DNA from 4 places in the Pseudomonas sp. PDM31 genome. Region 2 is predicted to be linked to each of the others. Evidence: predicted binding sites of a transcription regulator. Region 2 holds the regulator's gene; each other region holds the start of a gene.

Region 1 (2,201 bases), on a different contig from region 2:
CAGTTCGGCCAGCAGCCACAACAGAAAGGTCGCGTAGACCTTTGGCGCCTCGTGCACCAGGCGGCTGGCATCCAACAGGTGAATTCGCCCGCGACCGTCGGCGGTTGGCTGCAGAATGTCTTCGAGCTGCAACGCCGGTTCGCCAAACAAGGCTTCGGCGCCCTGTTGCTCCAGGGTCGCCAGGCGCCGCAGCAGCGCCTGGCTGGAGCCTGTTGTCATCAGCGCGGCGTCGTCACCCAGCAACAGCGGGTTGTCGCGCAGGTGATTGAGCAACGCCTTCAGATCCTTGAGATCCAGCAGCAACAAGCCTTCGCGGTCGGCGACTTTGAATGCGGCATACAACGCCGACTGCTGGCTGTCCGTCAGCTCCAGCAGACTTCCCAGCAGTAGCGGCCCCATTTCACTCAGGGTGGTGCGCAATGGATGACCTGACTGACCGTGAACATCCCATAAGGTCACCGGGTATGCCTGAGGCTTGTGGTTCAGCCATGGCATCCCGGCGATGCGCTCGGCAATTTTGCCCTGGGGGGTGCCGGCAGCGCCCAGACCGCAAAGGTCACCCTTGATGTCGGCGGCGAACACCGCCACTCCGGCATCGCTGAAGGCTTCGGCCAAGCGTTGCAACGTGACGGTTTTGCCGGTGCCGGTGGCACCCGCAATCAAACCGTGGCGGTTCGCCAGGCGCATTGCCTGGGCAATCGGCTGACAGGCGAGGTCGGCACCGATAACGAGTTGCAATGAATCAGGCATTTGGTCACCCATGGTTAATCTTTAATCCTGCACGGCCGATAGAGGTAACGACAGACCAGTCTGAAAATCGAGTAGGACATTTCCCCTAAGGAAAGACGGAAATATCAGCTTGTTTCAACACTGCCCAATCCGCGCGCTTTTATAAAAAGCACGCACTGGACATTAAGACCTTAGCGGAACCTCAAGCCATGAACAAAAATCTGCGCTTCAGCCATAAGATCCTGCTAGCTGCGGCTCTTATCGTGATTGCCGCCTTCGCCTCATTTACGCTGTACAACGACTATTTGCAGCGCAATGCCATTCGCCAGGACCTGGATAATTATCTCAACGAGATGGGCGATGTGACCGCCAACAATATCCAGACCTGGTTGACCGGCCGCATTCTGCTGATCGACAACCTCTCGCAAAATATTGCGATCAATCCAGAGCAGGCCAACGTATCGGCGCTGCTGGAACAGAAAGCCCTGACGTCGACGTTCATGGCGACCTATCTGGGTGACGCCACCGGGCACTTCACCATTCGTCCGGATGCGAAGATGCCTGATGGCTTCGATCCGCGGGTTCGCCCCTGGTACAAAGGTGCAGAAAGCAGCAGCACGCCTACCCTGACCGAACCCTACATCGACGCGGCGACCGGGCAGCTGATCATTTCCATGGCCACGGCCTCGAGGAAAGCCGGACAAAGTGTCGGAGTGGTGGGCGGTGACCTGAGCTTGCAAACCTTGATCGACACCCTCAGCGCCCGTGACTTCGACGGCATGGGTTATGCGTTTCTGGTCAGTGCCGACGGCAAGATCCTGGTTCACCCGGACAAAGCGCTGGTCATGAAAACCCTGAGCGAGGCCTATCCGAAAGATACCCCGCGCATCGGCAGCGGCTTTGCCGAGGTAGAGGTCGACGGCAAGACACGCATTGTCTCCTTCACCCCGATCAAAGGTCTGCCTTCGGTCAACTGGTACATCGGTCTGTCGGTCGACAAGGAAAAAGCCTTCTCGATGCTCAGCGAATTCCGTACTTCGGCGGTCGTTGCCACCGTTATCGCAGTGGCCATCATCATTGCCCTGCTGGGCATGTTGATCCGCATCCTGATCCAGCCGCTGCACGTGATGACCCGCGCCATGGCCGACATTGCCGACGGCGAAGGCGACCTGACCAAACGCCTGACCATCGAGAACAACGATGAATTCGGCAGCCTCGCTACCGCATTCAACCGTTTCGTGGAGCGTATCCACACCTCGATCCGCGAAGTGTCCTCGGCGACCGGGCAAGTGAACGAAGTGGCGTTGCGCGTAGTGGCCGCTTCCAACTCGTCGATGTTCAACTCCGACCAGCAAGCCTCGCGCACCAGCAGCGTGGCGGCAGCGATCAACCAGCTCGGCGCCGCCACCCAGGAAATCGCGCGCAACGCCGCGCAGGCATCGACACAGGCCAGCGACGCCCGCAGCCTGGCT
Region 2 (2,201 bases):
CTGCGCGATGTACTGCTGCAGGGCCCCGGCGGCATCCGTATCGTCCCGGCCGCATCCGGCACTCAGAGCATGGTGCATCTGAGCCCCGCGCAACACGCCGGCCTGATTCAGGCCTTCAGTGATATCGGCGACAACCTCGATGTACTGGTGATCGACACCGCTGCGGGCATTGGTGAGTCGGTGGTCAGTTTCGTTCGCGCAGCCCAGGAAGTGTTGCTGGTGGTCTGCGACGAACCGACCTCGATCACCGACGCCTACGCCTTGATCAAGTTGCTCAATCGCGACTACGGCATGAACCGCTTCCGCGTCCTGGCCAACATGGCCCAAAGTCCGCAGGAAGGGCGCAACCTGTTCGCCAAGTTGACCAAGGTCACCGATCGCTTCCTCGACGTTGCCTTGCAATACGTCGGCGCGGTGCCCTACGACGAAAGCGTGCGCAAGGCCGTGCAGAAGCAGCGAGCGGTCTACGAAGCGTTCCCGCGTTCCAAGTGTTCGCTGGCGTTCAAAGCGATCGCGCAGAAGGTCGATGCCTGGCCGCTGCCTGCCAACCCCCGTGGGCATCTTGAGTTTTTTGTCGAGCGTCTGGTGCAGCAAACCGCAGGTCCGGTTCTATGACAGCCAGCGGTTACAACCTTTACAAGAAGTCGGCGCGTGACGCGCAGTACGAGCTGATCGAGCGTTACGCGCCGCTGGTCAAACGCATTGCTTACCACTTGCTGGCGCGTCTGCCGGCCAGTGTCCAGGTCGAAGACCTGATCCAGGCCGGGATGATCGGCCTGCTCGAAGTTTCAACCAAATACGACGCCAGCAAAGGCGCGAGCTTCGAAACGTACGCGGGCATTCGAATCCGCGGCGCGATGCTCGATGAAGTGCGCAAGGGGGACTGGGCGCCACGTTCGGTCCATCGCAATACCCGCATGGTCAGCGACGCAATTCGCTCGATTGAAGCTAAAACCGGCCGTGACGCTAAAGATCACGAGGTTGCGGCCGAACTCCAATTGAGTCTCGACGATTATTACGGGATTTTGAACGACACCCTGGGCAGCCGGTTATTCAGTTTCGACGATCTGTTGCAGGACGGCGAACACGAAGGGCTGCACGAGGATGGCGCGAGTGCTCATCTGGAGCCGTCACGCGATCTGGAAGATGAACGCTTCCAGGCAGCGCTGGCGGACGCGATTGCCAATTTGCCGGAGCGTGAGCGACTGGTGTTGGCGCTGTACTACGACGAAGAACTGAACCTCAAGGAAATCGGAGAGGTCCTGGGGGTCAGCGAATCTCGGGTCAGCCAGTTACACAGCCAGTGCGCGGCCCGTTTGCGGGGGCGTTTGGGGGAGTGGCGAGCGCGCTGAAGGCAGTGTGGGGACACTGCGAACGAGACTGGTGCGGATTTGAACGGCACCGGTCGCGATCTGTTGTGCTCCAGACAGTCATCGAGTGCTTTGCCGGATTGATTGAAATGGCGCGTCCAGGTGCTGGGCGCGTTTAAGACTGCTTGGAGGTCGAATTGGACAAGAACATGAAAATCCTCATCGTTGATGACTTCTCAACGATGCGGCGGATCATCAAGAACCTGCTGCGTGACCTTGGGTTCACCAACACCGTCGAGGCCGACGATGGCACCACTGCCATTCCGGTGCTCAACAGCGGAAGTATCGACTTTCTGGTAACGGACTGGAACATGCCTGGCATGACCGGTATCGATCTGTTGCGTCACGTGCGCGCCGATGAAAAGCTCAAGCACTTGCCGGTGCTGATGGTGACCGCTGAAGCCAAGCGCGAGCAGATCATCGAAGCGGCCCAGGCCGGCGTCAACGGCTATGTGGTCAAACCCTTCACGGCCCAAGCGTTGAAAGAAAAAATCGAGAAGATTTTCGAACGCATCGGTTGATGAGCGCGCCACGGGGGAGCTATGGGCAATAACGAGTCTTCATTGGGCGATTTTGAATCGACCCTGAAAAAACACGCCGTCGAACTGGTCGCGAGCCTTGAGAAAGGCAAGTTCGGCGAAGCGGTGCAATTGATCCATGAGCTCAACCAGACCCGTGACCGCGGCCTGTATCAGGAAGTGGGCAAGCTCACCCGCGAACTGCATAGCGCCATCGTCAATTTCCAGATTGACCCGAACATGCCGCAGGCCAAGGAGGTCTCGCAGATCACCGACGCCACCGAGCGTCTGGGTTATGTGGTCAAGCTGACCG
Region 3 (2,201 bases), on a different contig from region 2:
CCATTTCGTCCAGCGCAATCATGCCGCCTTCACGGTCCAGATCAACCAGATAGCTCTGGAAGCGCTGGCTGCGTTCATGAAAGGTGATGATCAGGGGGTCGTGGCTTTCAAGTAACTGGCGCAGGTTGCTGGAGATTTCCAGAGGCGTGGAGAGCACCTTGGGTGGCTGCGGGGAATCATCCACATTTAGGGCATTTGACACGGCTAATCAATCTCCAGGCAAATTTGACTACGGCTGGCTATCATTTTGCCAGTATGTTGCGCGTAGTGATAGAGCGGGCTCAACGTGGAGCTAGGCCTGACTGAGTGCGCGAGGCTTGGCAAGCTTGGAGAAAGTGCCGCTGGCGTCGTAAAGCGCCGGGGTTTCACCGCCATTGAGGATTTTCAACTGGGTGGCCGTGGCCATTTGCTGGGTCAGGATCGACTTGCCGTTGTTGGCGTTGATGGCCTGGCATTGCGCGAGTAGATCGGTCAGCGCGTCACTTTGCGCCAGCAACTGTTCGCCAATGCTTGATTGGCTGGCCAACTGCTCCAGACCCTGGCGGCTGGTCGGCAGATTGAGGCTGGAGAGTATTTCACTGCGCTTGCGGCCATGCTGTTCAAGCAAGACGATCAGGGCCTGTTTCTGCGCCAGAATGTCCTCGAGCAATGGCATGTCGCGGCCATGCAAGGCAAGCGATTCGGTCTGCAGCAACTCCAGCAGATGTTGCGTCGGTGCAAAGTCGTCGGTAATCAGTTGCAGTAAATGAGTGTCGTGCATGGCGGGCCTTGGGTTTTAAGCGTCCAAAAGCCTGGCGCCGGCCGGGGCCTAGCGCTGGGCTTCGAAGTTGAGCAGTTTGCTGGCTACGCGGTTGCTGTCGACTTTATAGCTGCCATCGGCAATCGCTGCTTTCAACTCGGCCACGCGGGCTTTGTCGACGGCAGGCTGATCGCGCAGCTTGTCAGTGACCTTCTGCAACTGCTGAGCCTCTTCGCTGAAATGTACCGATTCCCCGCTTTTGACGGTACCGGCCTGTTCGGCCGCGGATTCCAGCGGCGCGGATTTGCCGGCTTCGGCAGTTTCCCTGGCGGCGCTGGTACGTGTACTGCCCGTAGGGGACGAGGAGCTGTTCAAACGGCTGAAATCGATGACCATGATAAAACCTCTGGGAATTTGGACGCTTGCCCTGTTTTCGGCCATACCCTGGAAAACTTTAGGCTCATTTATCAATGAGTCTGCGCGCGTCAACGCTTGCCGTGCATAGGGCACAGTTTAGGGAACCGCTGGGGCCAGCGCCATGTTTTCGCAATCCAGGCGCTTGATGGGCACAGAACATCGCCAAATCAACTCCCTACATGAATACCTCCACCTGCCCGGGCGCGGTCACCTGCGCCTTGATAACCCGTTGAGAGTTCAGGTTTTTCACCCGTATCTGTTCGCTCAGGCCGCCGTTTGAAAGGGCTTCGCCGGGCATTCGCACACTGAGCGTGCCACTGCGGGCGGTAATCACGACCTGATCGCCCTTGCGTATGACTTCCGCCTGTTCGATATGCACCAGGGTAATCAACTGGTCTGCGACCATTGGTCGGGTCAGTCGCTGCCCGATCGCCTGGTCCAGGGAAGTCAGGTAGCCCTGGTTGATCGAGCTGATGTCGCGTTCGCGCAGGATCACGTCTTCAGGCTCGACGATGGCTGCGCGGCGCAATGGCCGGGCGACGGTCACGACATCGCGGAACAGGCGTACTTGAGCGGGTACGAAGACGGTCCAGGGGGTGGCGCCCTCACAACGGACCTTGACCGTGACGCGCCCCAGTGGCTTGGCCGGGCTTTCGAGTGACGCTGTCAATTCCTTGTCACACATGGGCATGCGCAGTCGCGGATCGAGCTGGTTGACCTGTATCTCGTAGCGACCTTCGGTTTGACTGGTAGCCAGATAGTCTTCTACGGTGAATTCAAGAAACCCCTGGGTGACGCCGATAAGCATGTCAGGCAAGGTAACCGCGTCAGCAAGGGCAGGGCTGCCAGCGTTGAACAGGCAAACGGCCGCGAGCACGCCGAATAATTTGCGGCAGGGCGTGGTCAGGTGTCGAAAAAATGTCGGTTCTGTGTTCATGACAGATAAAAAAGCAAGCGCCGTGCCGTTTAGTGATGAAGGTGCGTCGCAACAACACTTGGCGTTGGTGTAGGAGTCTGGGCATGGCTGGTGTAATGGATTCGGTGA
Region 4 (2,201 bases), on a different contig from region 2:
CATGGCGTGATGGCGGGCGCTGTTGGCCGCCTGCTGGTGCAGCTGTTGTTGCACTTCGTGCATCGGTATTTGCAGGTAGAGGCTGGTCAAATACTGCCAACGCTCACTGTGCGGGCTGTCCCAGGCCTGTTGCGCCGACAGCGCCAGACCATTGGCCAGCAACACGGTGTTGGCCGGTTGATTGAGCCACCGGCGCAAGGTTGGATCGTCATCGAGGCGGTTTTGCTGGCGCAATGGATGCTCGCTGTCACGCGCGATGCGCAAGACTTTCACCAGTTCGCGCTGCTCGCAGAGCAACAGTCGATAGCCCTGCTGCACCCAGATCGGCAGGTGCCAGATCACCACCAGGGCCTGGCATATTTCCAGCAGGCGCACGCCAAACAACTGCTTTTCGACTTTGCGCGCCGACTCGCCCTTATGAATGACCCGCAGCTCCCAGTCTTCCAGTAATTGCGGGTGCGTCAGCGCCAGCGGCCACAAGGGTGACAGAAACAACAAGCTGCCCCAGTGGATGTCCTGCCAAAGCCGCGCCAGGCGACTGGCAAAAAAACCGTTGGCTTGTTGCGTGGCGTGCTGACTGATCATCTGCATCTGGCGCAAGGCCTTGGGAATCCCGGCCTGAGGTTCGACAGGCAGGCGCGCGAGCAGCTCTTGGGTGCGCTTGAGGCCAAGGCGATTGATTGCGACCTCAAGGTTTTCGGCGGGCGTGGTCATGCTGCCATGGGTGTGGCGGTTGGCTTCGCGAATCACACTCAGGGCAAGGGCCGGGCTGTCCTGCATCAGGTCGGCAATGTCGCGCAACGAGCGGCGATTATCGCCGATTGCGTTACACACCAGGTCATGGCTGGCTTGTGGAACCGGCAGGCGTACGCCATCGAGAAGCTTGACCCAGCCTTCGACAGTGGTCGGTTTTGCAGTGGGGACGTTCGTTTCGTTAGCCATGGCTGGAGGCGATCATTGTCAACGTTACCTATGCCCTGAGTGGGTCAAATTATCTTTTCGCCTGAACTGGCTACAGTCTGGCGCAGTTTTGCCGATAAATAGAAGAAGAGATTTTTTAACTTCCGAATATGACCTTGAACCCGACTCAGTAAGTGCTCTCCTAACCTATGGCTAAATTAATCGGCATCATTGTCGTATTCGCGAGCGTACTCGGCGGATACGTGCTTTCCCACGGCAAGATTGCCGCCCTGATCCAGCCTTTCGAGGTGATGATTATCGGCGGCGCAGCCCTTGGCGCCTTCGTGCAGGCCAACCCCGGCTACATGACGATGCACGTGCTCAAGAAGTCCTTGAGCCTGTTCAGCTCGCGTTTCAATCATTCCTTCTATCTTGAAGTGCTGGGCCTGATCTACGAGATCCTCAACAAGAGCCGCCGCGAAGGCATGATGGCCATCGAAGGTGACATCGAAGATGCCGCCGCGAGCCCGATCTTTGCCAAGTACCCGACTGTCCTCAAGGACGAGCGCATGACCGCGTTCGTGTGCGATTACCTGCGCATCATGTCCTCCGGCAACATGGCGCCCCACGAACTTGAAAACCTGTTCGACATGGAACTGGCCAGCCTCAAGGAAGACCTGGACCATCCGTCCCACGCGGTGAACGGCATTGCCGACGCCATGCCGGGCTTCGGTATTGTCGCCGCGGTACTGGGCATCGTGGTGACCATGGCTTCGCTGGGTGAAAGTGACCAGAAAATGATTGGTGTCCACGTAGGTGCGGCGCTGGTCGGTACCTTCTTCGGTATTCTCGCTGCTTATGGTTTCTTCGGCCCCCTGGCGCATGCGCTGCGTCACGATGCCAAGGAAGAGTTGAACATCTACGAAGCCATCAAGGCTTCGCTGGTCGCTTCGGCTTCCGGCATGCCACCGTCGCTGGCCGTGGAATTCGGACGCAAGGTTCTGTATCCGGCGCACCGTCCAAGCTTTGCCGAGCTGGAACAAGCGGTTCGCGGTCGTTAAGCCATGGAAAACAATCAGCCGATAATCATCAAGCGCGTCAAGCGCTACGCCAGCGGGCATCACGGTGGCTCGTGGAAAATCGCCTTCGCCGACTTTGCCACGGCGATGATGGCGTTTTTCCTGGTGTTGTGGCTGCTGTCCACCGCCACGCCAGAACAGAAGTTAGCCATCTCCGGTTACTTCAAAGACCCGGTCGGCTTTACCGAAAGCGGTACGCCCTACATCATTGATTTGGGCGGA

What was found. Region 2 encodes FliA, which starts transcription of late flagellar genes. Its sites were predicted from a motif close to CTAAAGTTTNNNNNNNNNNNGCCGNTAA; they were not measured.
Region 1: KW839_RS13540 (methyl-accepting chemotaxis protein) is a predicted target of FliA. The motif match lies at 765-792, and genes of this name have one in related genera.
Region 3: flgM (flagellar biosynthesis anti-sigma factor FlgM) is a predicted target of FliA. The motif match lies at 1,170-1,197, and genes of this name have one in related genera.
Region 4: motA (flagellar motor stator protein MotA) is a predicted target of FliA. The motif match lies at 1,013-1,040, and genes of this name have one in related genera.

Annotation. Positions count from the first base shown of each region.
Region 1 covers NZ_JAHUWS010000006.1:83,964-86,164, forward strand. The annotation lists gene KW839_RS13535 (helicase HerA-like domain-containing protein) at 1-750, opposite strand, end outside; gene KW839_RS13540 (methyl-accepting chemotaxis protein) at 939-2,201, shown strand, end outside.
Region 2 covers NZ_JAHUWS010000009.1:212,097-214,297, reverse strand. The annotation lists gene fleN (flagellar synthesis regulator FleN) at 1-615, shown strand, start outside; gene fliA (RNA polymerase sigma factor FliA) at 612-1,352, shown strand; gene KW839_RS19030 (chemotaxis response regulator CheY) at 1,520-1,891, shown strand; gene KW839_RS19025 (protein phosphatase CheZ) at 1,913-2,201, shown strand, end outside.
Region 3 covers NZ_JAHUWS010000014.1:8,305-10,505, forward strand. The annotation lists gene KW839_RS23420 (flagellar brake protein) at 1-202, opposite strand, end outside; gene KW839_RS23425 (flagella synthesis protein FlgN) at 293-760, opposite strand; gene flgM (flagellar biosynthesis anti-sigma factor FlgM) at 809-1,135, opposite strand; gene flgA (flagellar basal body P-ring formation chaperone FlgA) at 1,332-2,093, opposite strand; gene KW839_RS23440 (chemotaxis protein CheV) at 2,177-2,201, shown strand, end outside.
Region 4 covers NZ_JAHUWS010000004.1:453,864-456,064, forward strand. The annotation lists gene KW839_RS10800 (HDOD domain-containing protein) at 1-942, opposite strand, end outside; gene motA (flagellar motor stator protein MotA) at 1,110-1,961, shown strand; gene motB (flagellar motor protein MotB) at 1,965-2,201, shown strand, end outside.